One region of the Catenibacterium sp. GCM10023432 genome, then DNA from elsewhere that is predicted to be linked to it. Evidence: a T-box and tRNA genes for the amino acid it is inferred to sense, from the RefSeq annotation. Region 1 holds a T-box; the other regions hold tRNA genes.
The links. A T-box is a leader RNA that pairs with one kind of tRNA and senses whether it is charged. The one in region 1 lies ahead of alaS (alanine--tRNA ligase), so its partner is inferred to be a tRNA-Ala.

Region 1 (3,286 bases):
CAGGTATCACAAGAGCTAAGCAGTCTTTGTTTATCTTAGGGGATCATGGCGTCTTTATTCGTGGCCTACATAACAATCAGGACGAACAAAGACGCACAACATTACTCAAACGCTTTCAGGAGAGACAGAATACTTCTACTTTTTCGATATCTGACTTCGAATAATCAAGTAAATAGTTCGTTAAAAACATTAAATTTAAGTTATTTTTGTAAAGTACTTTACATAAACTTAAGATTATTTTAACATTTAGTTAACGACATTTACGTAGAGACACGTTATAATGGAGTGGTAAAAGAAGGAAAACGAGATTATGAAAATAACTAACTGGCTTGATTTATTAGGTGGGCTGGCACTCTTTTTATATGGAATGCAGGTTTTGAGTGATTCCTTAGAAGATGCTGCAGGTGACCGCTTAAAAACTATCTTAGAAAAATTAACAAATACAAAATTTAAAGGTGTTCTTGTTGGAATCGGTGTAACAGCTGCTGTACAGAGTTCTTCTGCAGTGACTGTTATGTTGATTGGTTTCATGAATGCTAGCTTGATGACATTAAACAGATGTATCTGGGTTGTAATGGGTTCTAATATCGGTACAACTATTACAGCACAGATGATTGCAATTAATGTAGGTGTTGTTGCACCGGTCTTTGCAGTTGTGGGTGTCTTCTTGTGCTTATTCTTTAAGAGTCGTAAGGTAAGAGGCATTGGTTCAGTCATGACTGGATTTGGTATCCTATTCATGGGTCTGAATATGATGAGCGGGGCCGTTGTGCCACTTCAGAAGGAACCGGTCTTTATTAAATTAATGACAACTCTTTCTAATCCAATACTTGCAGTATTATTTGCAGCTGCCTTTACTGCTTTGATTCAGTCTTCTGGTGCAGCAGTAGGTATTCTTTCTGCGCTTGCAACTAAGGGCTTAGTTCCATTTAGTACAGCAGCATTCATGGTATGTGGATTAAACATCGGTACTTGTATTACTGCCGTTCTTGCATCAGTGACTGGATGTAGAAATTCTAAGCGTATTGCGACATTCCATGTTTTATTTAACTTGGTAGGTACAATCTTCTTCTTGATTATATGTTCTGCCACACCATTATTATCATGGATTGCTGAATTCTCTGGAACTCCAGCTCATCAGGTGGCAAACTTCCATACAGTATTCAATATTATAACTACAGTAATCATGCTACCATTTGATGCGGTGTTTATGAAACTTATCTACAAGTTATTACCAATCAAGGGTGAAATGCTTGCAGAAGGTTCTTTAATCGAAGAATAGAGATAAGGCTTGCGCCTTATCTTTTTTTTATGTATAATAGGTGCATAATCGTTGAGAAAGATAAGTACTTCATAGAGGTCTTAAGAGAGAGAACGGGTGGTGCAAGTTCTTGGGTGTATGAAGGAAGGCTCCTTTCGAGAGTGATGTAAACATCAACGTATGACTGCGTTAAAGTCATAAAGGGCATAGATAGTATCTATGAATAAGGATGGTACCGCGATTTAAGTCGTTCCTTTTAAGGAATGGCTTTTTTATTTAGGAGGATATTATGAAAAAGTTAACAGGTAATCAGACTCGTGCATTATTCCTTGAATATTTCAAGAAACAGGGACATATGGTTGAACCAAGCGCTTCATTGATTCCACATGATGACCCAACATTATTATGGATCAATGCAGGGGTAGCAGCATTAAAGAAATACTTTGATGGTACAGAAAAACCAGCATGTAATCGTATCACAAATGCACAGAAATCTATTCGTACAAACGATATTGAAAACGTAGGGAAGACAGCACGTCATCATACATTCTTTGAAATGTTAGGTAACTTCTCTATTGGTGATTATTTTAAAACAGAAGCAATTCATTTTGCATGGGAATTTTTAACAGGGGAAGAATGGCTTGCTTTTGATAAAGATAAATTGTACATCACTGTTTATACGGATGATGAAGATGCATACAATGTATGGACTAAAGAATGTGGTGTAGATCCATCACATATCTTAAAGACTGCAGATAACTTCTGGGAAATCGGTGCAGGACCTGGTGGACCAGATAGTGAAATCTTCTATGACCGTGGAGAAAAATATGACCCAGATCATATCGGCGAAAAACTATTCTTTGAAGAAATGGAAAATGATCGTTATGTAGAAATCTGGAATATCGTATTCTCTCAGTTTGATTGTGATCCTACAATTGATCGTAAAGATTATAAAGAATTACCACATAAGAATATTGATACTGGTATGGGTCTTGAAAGAATTACTTCAATCATCCAGGAAGGTGAAACAAACTTTGATACAGACTTATTCTTACCTATCATTCATGCAGCAGAAGAATTAGCTGATGTAAAGTATGCAGAAGATAAGATGGCTTATAGAGTTATTGCCGATCATATCCGTACTGTAACATTCGCATTAAGTGATGGTGCTATGTTTGACCGTGCAGGACGTGGTTATGTATTAAGAAGAATTTTAAGAAGAGCTGTTCGTTACGGTAAGAACATTGGTATCGATAAGCCTTTCTTATATACTTTAGTGGATGTTGTAGTAGATAACATGAAAGAATTCTATGATTATCTTCCAGAAAAAGCAGAATTTGTTAAGGAAGCTATTAAGAAAGAAGAAGTGGCATTCCATAAGACATTATCTCAGGGTGAAAAGAAGATTAAGGATGTTATTGCACACTCTGATAATAAGATGATTGATGGTTCTACTGCCTTCATGTTATATGATACATATGGTTTCCCACTAGAATTAACTATTGAAATCGCAGAAGAATCTGGATTCACTGTTGATAGCGAAGGGTTCCAGGTAGAAATGAAAGCACAGCAGGATCGTGCTCGTGCAGCACGTGGTGAAAGAGAATCAATGGCTTCTCAGAAGATTGATTTAATGGATTTCACTACTCCTTCTACTTTCGTTTATGACACAGCACCTTGTAAGACTACAGTTATAGGTTTATTCAAGGATGGAGAAAAGGTCGATGAACTGACTGATGAAGGTGAAATCATCGTTGAAACAACTAACTTCTATGCTGAAATGGGTGGTCAGTGTGCCGATACAGGTTCTGCTCATTCAGATCAGTTTGATGCAGAAGTCATTAATGTATTAAAGGCTCCTAATGGTCAGCATTTACATTATATTAAGTTAACGAGTGGCAGTGTACATGTAGGTGATACTGTAGAATTAACAGTGGATACAGCACGTCGTGCATTAATTGAAAATAACCATACTGCAACACATTTACTAGATGCTGCATTAAAGAATGTCTTAGGTTCACATGT
Region 2 (3,286 bases), on a different contig from region 1:
AGCCTGAAAAATAGTTGAATACTCTAATGTGTTAATTGTCATGTTCTATACCCGTCATGTCTTATGAGTGATGCATTCTGCCGTTTTCTTTTAGATAAATCTTTCTATCAAATGCATTTGATGTTAAAATGGGGATGAAATATACAAAAGGAGCATAAAATGAATACGAAAAACTGTTTTATTGGTCAGTCTGGTGGGCCTACGGTTGCCATCAACGCCTCTCTTGCAGGTATTATTACTCAATGCCAGGAAGAAGGATTTACTCATATCTATGGTATGATTAATGGTATCCAGGGACTATTAGAAGATCACTTCATGGATCTAGGTACAACATTTAATTCTGAGGAAAAAATCGATGCATTAAAGCATTCCCCAGCAATGTATTTAGGAAGCTGTCGTTATAAGCTGCCTACAGTAAGTGATGATAAAGGCACTTATGACTTGTTATTTAAAAAATTTAATGATTTAGAAATCACTGATTTCTTCTATATTGGTGGAAATGATTCTATGGACACTGTGGCTAAACTTGCAGCTTATGGTGAAACAATCAATTCCCCTATCCACTTCATTGGGATTCCAAAGACTATCGATAATGATTTGATGGGTACAGATCATACTCCAGGCTTTGGTTCAGCTGCAAAGTATGTTGCAAGCTCTATGTTAGAAATTGCTTATGATTCTTCTATCTATAAGCTAGATGCAATTACTATTGTAGAAATCATGGGACGTAATGCAGGTTGGTTAACTGCTGCAAGTGCACTTGCAAGAACTGAATGTAATGATGCCCCTGATCTCATTTATTTACCGGAAGTCGTATTTGATAAAGAACGTTTCTTGAAGGATATTGAAGAAAAGTTCAAAGAAAAGTCTTCTATCATGATTGCAGTAAGTGAAGGTATTCATGATGAAAACGGAAACTTCTTAGATAGTGGTGATTCACAGCAGTATGATGCATTTGGTCATCCAATCCATTTTGGTACTGGTAAGGTATTAGAAAATATCTGTAAAGAACATTTTGGATGTAAAGTAAGAAGTATCGAATTAAATGTACTACAAAGATGTGCAATGCATATTGCCTCTAAAGTAGATATTGATGAATCTTTCTTTATTGGTAAAAAGGCTGTAGAAACAGCACTTGCTGATCATACAAATGTTATGATGGGTGTTAAAAGAACTAGCAATGATCCATATACTGCAGAATGTATCTATAGTAATGTACAGGATATTGCGAACCTAGAACAGAAAGTTCCAGCAGAATGGATTACTAAAGAAGGTAATGATATCACTCAAGAACTTTATGATTACTTATATCCATTAATCCAGGGTGAAATCGCTATTAGTTATAAGAATGGTATTCCTTCATATATTGATATTGCCCATTTAAAAGAAAATTAAGAACGAATAAAGTCCCTTGTGGGACTTTATTTATTTGCAGTTTAATTTTATGTTTTTTTATTGACGAGTGTATTTCTACATGGTATTATAGGTGAGCAGTCAAGAAATGGGCCTGTAGCTCAGTTGGTTAGAGCGCACCCCTGATAAGGGTGAGGTCGATGGTTCAAATCCATTCAGGCCCACCATGTTTATTTAAAATTTCTTTGGGGCCTTAGCTCAGCTGGGAGAGCGCCTGCTTTGCACGCAGGAGGTCAGGAGTTCGATCCTCCTAGGCTCCACCATTTAGAACTTAACAGACACATTTGTGTCTGTTTTTTTTACCTATTATTAAAGGACAGCCGAGAGGCTGTCCTTTTCGTATTAGAATACGTATTCTTTTAATCTTTGCATGGCTTCCTGTAATAATGGATGTGGTAATGCAATGTTGAGTCTTATACCCCATGGATCATGGAACTGAACGCCACTTTGCCAGTCTACACCTACATCCCATCCTTTTTGAATAAGATCATCAATAGTCAGATGATTCTTTAGACAGTAGTCTTCACAATGTAGGAACACCATATAAGTCCCCTGCGATTGAGATACTTCAATACCTTCTACATTGTTTTTAATAAAGTCATAGGTATATTTCATATTCTGTTCAAGTACCTGATTTAATTCATCCACCCATTCAATAGATTCTTCACGATAGGCACCTATTAAAGCATGCATAGATAAAACGTTCATACTGTTGTAATGTGTCGAAGTAGCTACTTTGTTGAGCTGTTCTCTTAAATAGTCATCACAAATAATATGATAGCCGCCAATAAGTCCCGCTAAGTTAAATGTCTTACTTGGTGCATAAATAGAGATTGTGCGTCTTTTAGCATCTTCACTAATACTATAAGTAGGAATATGCTTATATCCTGCAAATACAATGTCTGACCATATTTCATCTGATACGACAATGACATCATTTTCTTTGAAAACATTCATTGCCTGTTCAAGTTCTTCTTTTTCCCATACACGTCCACATGGATTATGAGGAGAACAGAGAACCGCTAAGCGAATGTTATTGTCTTTGATACGCTTGTCCATGTCCTGATAATCCATGCGCCACACACCCTCTTTATCCTTTACAAGAGGACTTAATTCAGCCACTCGATTTGTATCATTTAACACAGTGGAAAAACCTACATAAGTAGGACTATGGAAGAGAATCTTGTCTCCCGGCTTTGTAAAGGCATGAATGGCACTTGCTAGGCACCCTAAAACACCATTTTCGTAACCAATATACTCTTTCTTTAAATCATGAATATTGTTTCTTGTCTTCTGCCAATACATGATGGCTTCATAATAATCATCAGATGGATAAAAATAACCAAATAGCGGATGTGCGAGACGTTTATTGAGAGCATTCATTACACTTGGTGCTGTCGCAAAATTCATATCAGCCACCCACATTGGAATAATACTAAAACCTTCTTTAGGGAAAGTAGGCTTCTTGACATGACCTTCTTGAGACCCTACTGCATCCAAGGCCATGGCATCTTTTCCTTTTCTATCAATGATTGTTGCAAAATCGTACTTCATATTGTCTCCTTATTATTATAAAAGGATGACTTGAAATGTTACTTAATAGACTGCATTCAGAATAGTATCGAGTGAATAATGTCCTTCTTTATAATCCACTATGATTGCTGTCGCATTATCTGGAAATCTTAAACGTTCATCATGAGGTATAAGTGTTTTAACTAATCCATAAAGTGAACAGCCATGTCCAACAATAAGTACTGTATCATCTTCTTTACTTGATGCAATGATGTCATTAATGGATTCTATATGTTTATTAATCACATCATGGAGATCTTCTCCCTCATATGGTCGATAATCCATTTCGAGCGTATCCATC
Region 3 (3,286 bases), on a different contig from region 1:
GTCTTGTATCAAATAAATCTTTTTCAGTCACAGAATCTGAAATCATACCTTTTTCTACTGCATAGTCAAGAATATGATCAATGATATCCTGTGCTGTTTCTAATTCTTCATCGATTTCTTCTAATTCAAATTCATCTAACTGAAGTAAATCTAAAATTAAATTTGCGGCATAGTACAAGTCATCTGTACTAATCATGCCTTTTTGTAACGCAAAGTTGAGTAATCTGTTGATTTGATGGTTCATTGTATGGTCTCCTCTTTTTTTTATTTTGTTTTTTCTTCAACTACTATAATAAACCTTTTAGTAAAATAATCAATATTTTTTTAATTATTTTACTATTTAATTTACTTATTATTTTACTAAAATAAAAAAGAGAAGTTTTATTACTTCTCTCTGCATGAATTTCTAATAACCAATTGACATGGTAATTGTATTCTACATGGATAGCTGATATCCTCTTCTGTAATCATTCTATGTAATAATGAAGCCCCCATCTCTCCCATCTCACTTGAAGGTGCATAGACAGTAGATAATGTAGGTCGTGTGAAGTTACATGCATCCACATCATTGAATCCCATAATAGACACTTCTTCTGGCACTTTGATTCCTGCATCTAATAAAGCCTGCATAGCCCCCATCGCAAGAGGATCATTGGCACAGAACACTGCAGAAGGTATTTTTCCTTCCTCAATCACACGATTCATGACAGAATAGCCTTCATCTCCTGTCATTTCATGATTGGTTGTAAATATTTCATATTTTATTCCTAGATATTCACAATATTTAATAAAGCTTTTCTTTCTAGAAATTGTTTGTAAAGACATCTCATCATATTCATTTCTTCCCATAAAACCAATTGTTTCATGTCCCTGCGAATGAAAATAGTTGACTACTTTACACATCGCGTCATCAAAATCCAATGAGATACAGACATTTGTGATAGGAGACAAATCCATATCTAGTAAAACAATTCTACTAGATAACTTACTAAATGTATCGAGATACTTCTTTTCAAACTTTCCAATACAGATAATGCCATCCACACCTTCTAATACCTGCTTCATATTCATATCATCGTATCTTACTTTTGTAGAAGCCATCTTTTCTTTTCTTAAATATTTCTCGACCCCTTGTAAAATAGATAAGAAATAAGTATCTCTAAATTCCTGTTCAAATGTATAACACTGGATAATACCTATATTAAATGTTTTCTTCTTTTCTTTTGATTTTAAGGAGTAATTGAGTTCACTAGCTACTCTTAATATCTTCTCTTTTGTCTCAGGTAAAACCTTCAATGTTTTATCTTCATTTAATACTCTTGATACAGTTGCGATAGAAACATCCGCTGCTTTCGCAACATCCTTAATTGTAGCCATTTCGTTTTCCTCCTCAACATTACTATAATAATTAATATATCACAATCCAGATAAAATGAGGTAAAAATTTTAGTAATATTTTAACCAATTTTAATGATAAATTATTTTTTCTTTATTTTCATTGTATGTATCAAACTTTTTTTCTACCTTGCCTATATTTTTTTTATTTTTTTATTGACGTGTCTACTTCTACATGGTATTATAGGTGAGCAGTCAAGAAATGGGCCTGTAGCTCAGTTGGTTAGAGCGCACCCCTGATAAGGGTGAGGTCGATGGTTCAAATCCATTCAGGCCCACCATTTCTAAAACTGTTAAACATGGGCCTGTAGCTCAGTTGGTTAGAGCGCACCCCTGATAAGGGTGAGGTCGATGGTTCAAATCCATTCAGGCCCACCATGTTTATTTAAAATTTCTTTGGGGCCTTAGCTCAGCTGGGAGAGCGCCTGCTTTGCACGCAGGAGGTCAGGAGTTCGATCCTCCTAGGCTCCACCATTTAGAACTTAACAGACACATTTGTGTCTGTTTTTTTATTTCATTGCGTAAAAAAGAACCATAGTCCTATATAAAGGATTATAGTTCTTTACTTTTAGTATCCTGCACCAGTGTCTGTATTCTTCATGATTTTAACTAGGCGGCTTGTACCAAGTCTGTCAGCACCAAGTTCGATGAACTTTTCAGCATCATCAAATGAACTAATACCACCTGCTGCTTTTACTTTAACTCCTTCACCTACATGATCATGCATTAACTTCACATCCTCAAATGTAGCACCTGCAGTTGAGAACCCTGTTGATGTCTTAATGTATTCTGCACCTGCATTTGTGACTAATTCACACATCTTGATCTTTTCTTCTTCTGTAAGAAGACATGTTTCAATAATAACCTTTAAGATTTTACCATCACATGCTTCATGAATCTGACGGATTTCATCTTCTACTTCTTCATATCTCTTATCTTTTAAGAATCCGATATTAATAACCATATCAATTTCAGATACACCATTTGCGATAGCATCCTTTGTTTCAAATACTTTTACTGCAGTTGTACTGTATCCATTTGGGAATCCAATAACTGTACAGATAGGAAGTTTACCATCCACATATTCTGCTGCCTGTTTAACATAAGCAGCTGGAATACATGCAGATGCTGTACCATATTTGATTCCATCATCAAGGATCACCTTAATGTCTTCCCAAGTGGCACTCTGAGCCAATAATGTGTGGTCTACTTTTTTTAAAATTTCATTTGTGTTCATTTTTTATACCTCTCTTATATTCTATTATAACAGTTTATCTAGAATAGAATAGCCAATTCTATCTTTTGGCATCTTAATTCCAAAATTTTCTGTAATTGTTGCACCAATAATCGCAAATGTATCCGTTGATTCTAATTCACTTTTTCTTAATAAAAAGAATAAGTTAAGCTCAAATTATAGTTTTCTTTGTTTCTATATTCCTATAATGCTATAATGGGTGAAATGTTAACAAGGAGGTTAATATAATATGTTAGATGCATTTGCGAATAACTGGACAATACTGGTTATTTCCTTCTTTATTTATAGTTTCTGTGGATGGATCTGGGAATCACTCATCTGCCCTATCGCCACAGGTCATAAGATACATAACAGTGGTTTCTTAACTGGACCTTGCATTCCTATTTATGGATCAGGTGCGATTATTGTATGTGCTTTATTTCCTATCTCTAAAGATTGGTCTCTTATCTTTATAGAAGGAGCTATTGTCGCATGCTTTATTGAATATCTCACATCTTATTTCATGGAAAAGATGTTCCATGCAAGATGGTGGGACTATTCTCAAATGAGATTCAACTTAAATGGTCGTATCTGTTTAGAAGGTTTCTTTATTTTTGGTTTCTTTTCTGTCACTGCAGTGAAGAATGTACAGCCACA

Region 2: it encodes a tRNA-Ala, which carries the amino acid that the T-box ahead of alaS (alanine--tRNA ligase) is inferred to sense. The anticodon was not compared.
Region 3: it encodes a tRNA-Ala, which carries the amino acid that the T-box ahead of alaS (alanine--tRNA ligase) is inferred to sense. The anticodon was not compared.

Annotation. Positions count from the first base shown of each region.
Region 1 covers NZ_JBHSEB010000042.1:22,532-25,817, reverse strand. The annotation lists gene ACFOZZ_RS06145 (ATP-dependent RecD-like DNA helicase) at 1-164, shown strand, start outside; gene ACFOZZ_RS06140 (Na/Pi cotransporter family protein) at 311-1,282, shown strand; T-box leader at 1,325-1,519, shown strand; gene alaS (alanine--tRNA ligase) at 1,551-3,286, shown strand, end outside.
Region 2 covers NZ_JBHSEB010000034.1:77,933-81,218, forward strand. The annotation lists gene ACFOZZ_RS05005 (6-phosphofructokinase) at 160-1,395, shown strand; tRNA gene ACFOZZ_RS05010 (tRNA-Ile) at 1,504-1,580, shown strand; tRNA gene ACFOZZ_RS05015 (tRNA-Ala) at 1,601-1,676, shown strand; gene ACFOZZ_RS05020 (MalY/PatB family protein) at 1,756-2,967, opposite strand; gene ACFOZZ_RS05025 (histidine phosphatase family protein) at 3,010-3,286, opposite strand, start outside.
Region 3 covers NZ_JBHSEB010000040.1:23,314-26,599, reverse strand. The annotation lists gene galT (UDP-glucose--hexose-1-phosphate uridylyltransferase) at 1-244, opposite strand, end outside; gene ACFOZZ_RS05865 (LacI family DNA-binding transcriptional regulator) at 385-1,377, opposite strand; tRNA gene ACFOZZ_RS05860 (tRNA-Ile) at 1,600-1,676, shown strand; tRNA gene ACFOZZ_RS05855 (tRNA-Ile) at 1,697-1,773, shown strand; tRNA gene ACFOZZ_RS05850 (tRNA-Ala) at 1,794-1,869, shown strand; gene deoC (deoxyribose-phosphate aldolase) at 1,964-2,632, opposite strand; gene ACFOZZ_RS05840 (putative ABC transporter permease) at 2,880-3,286, shown strand, end outside.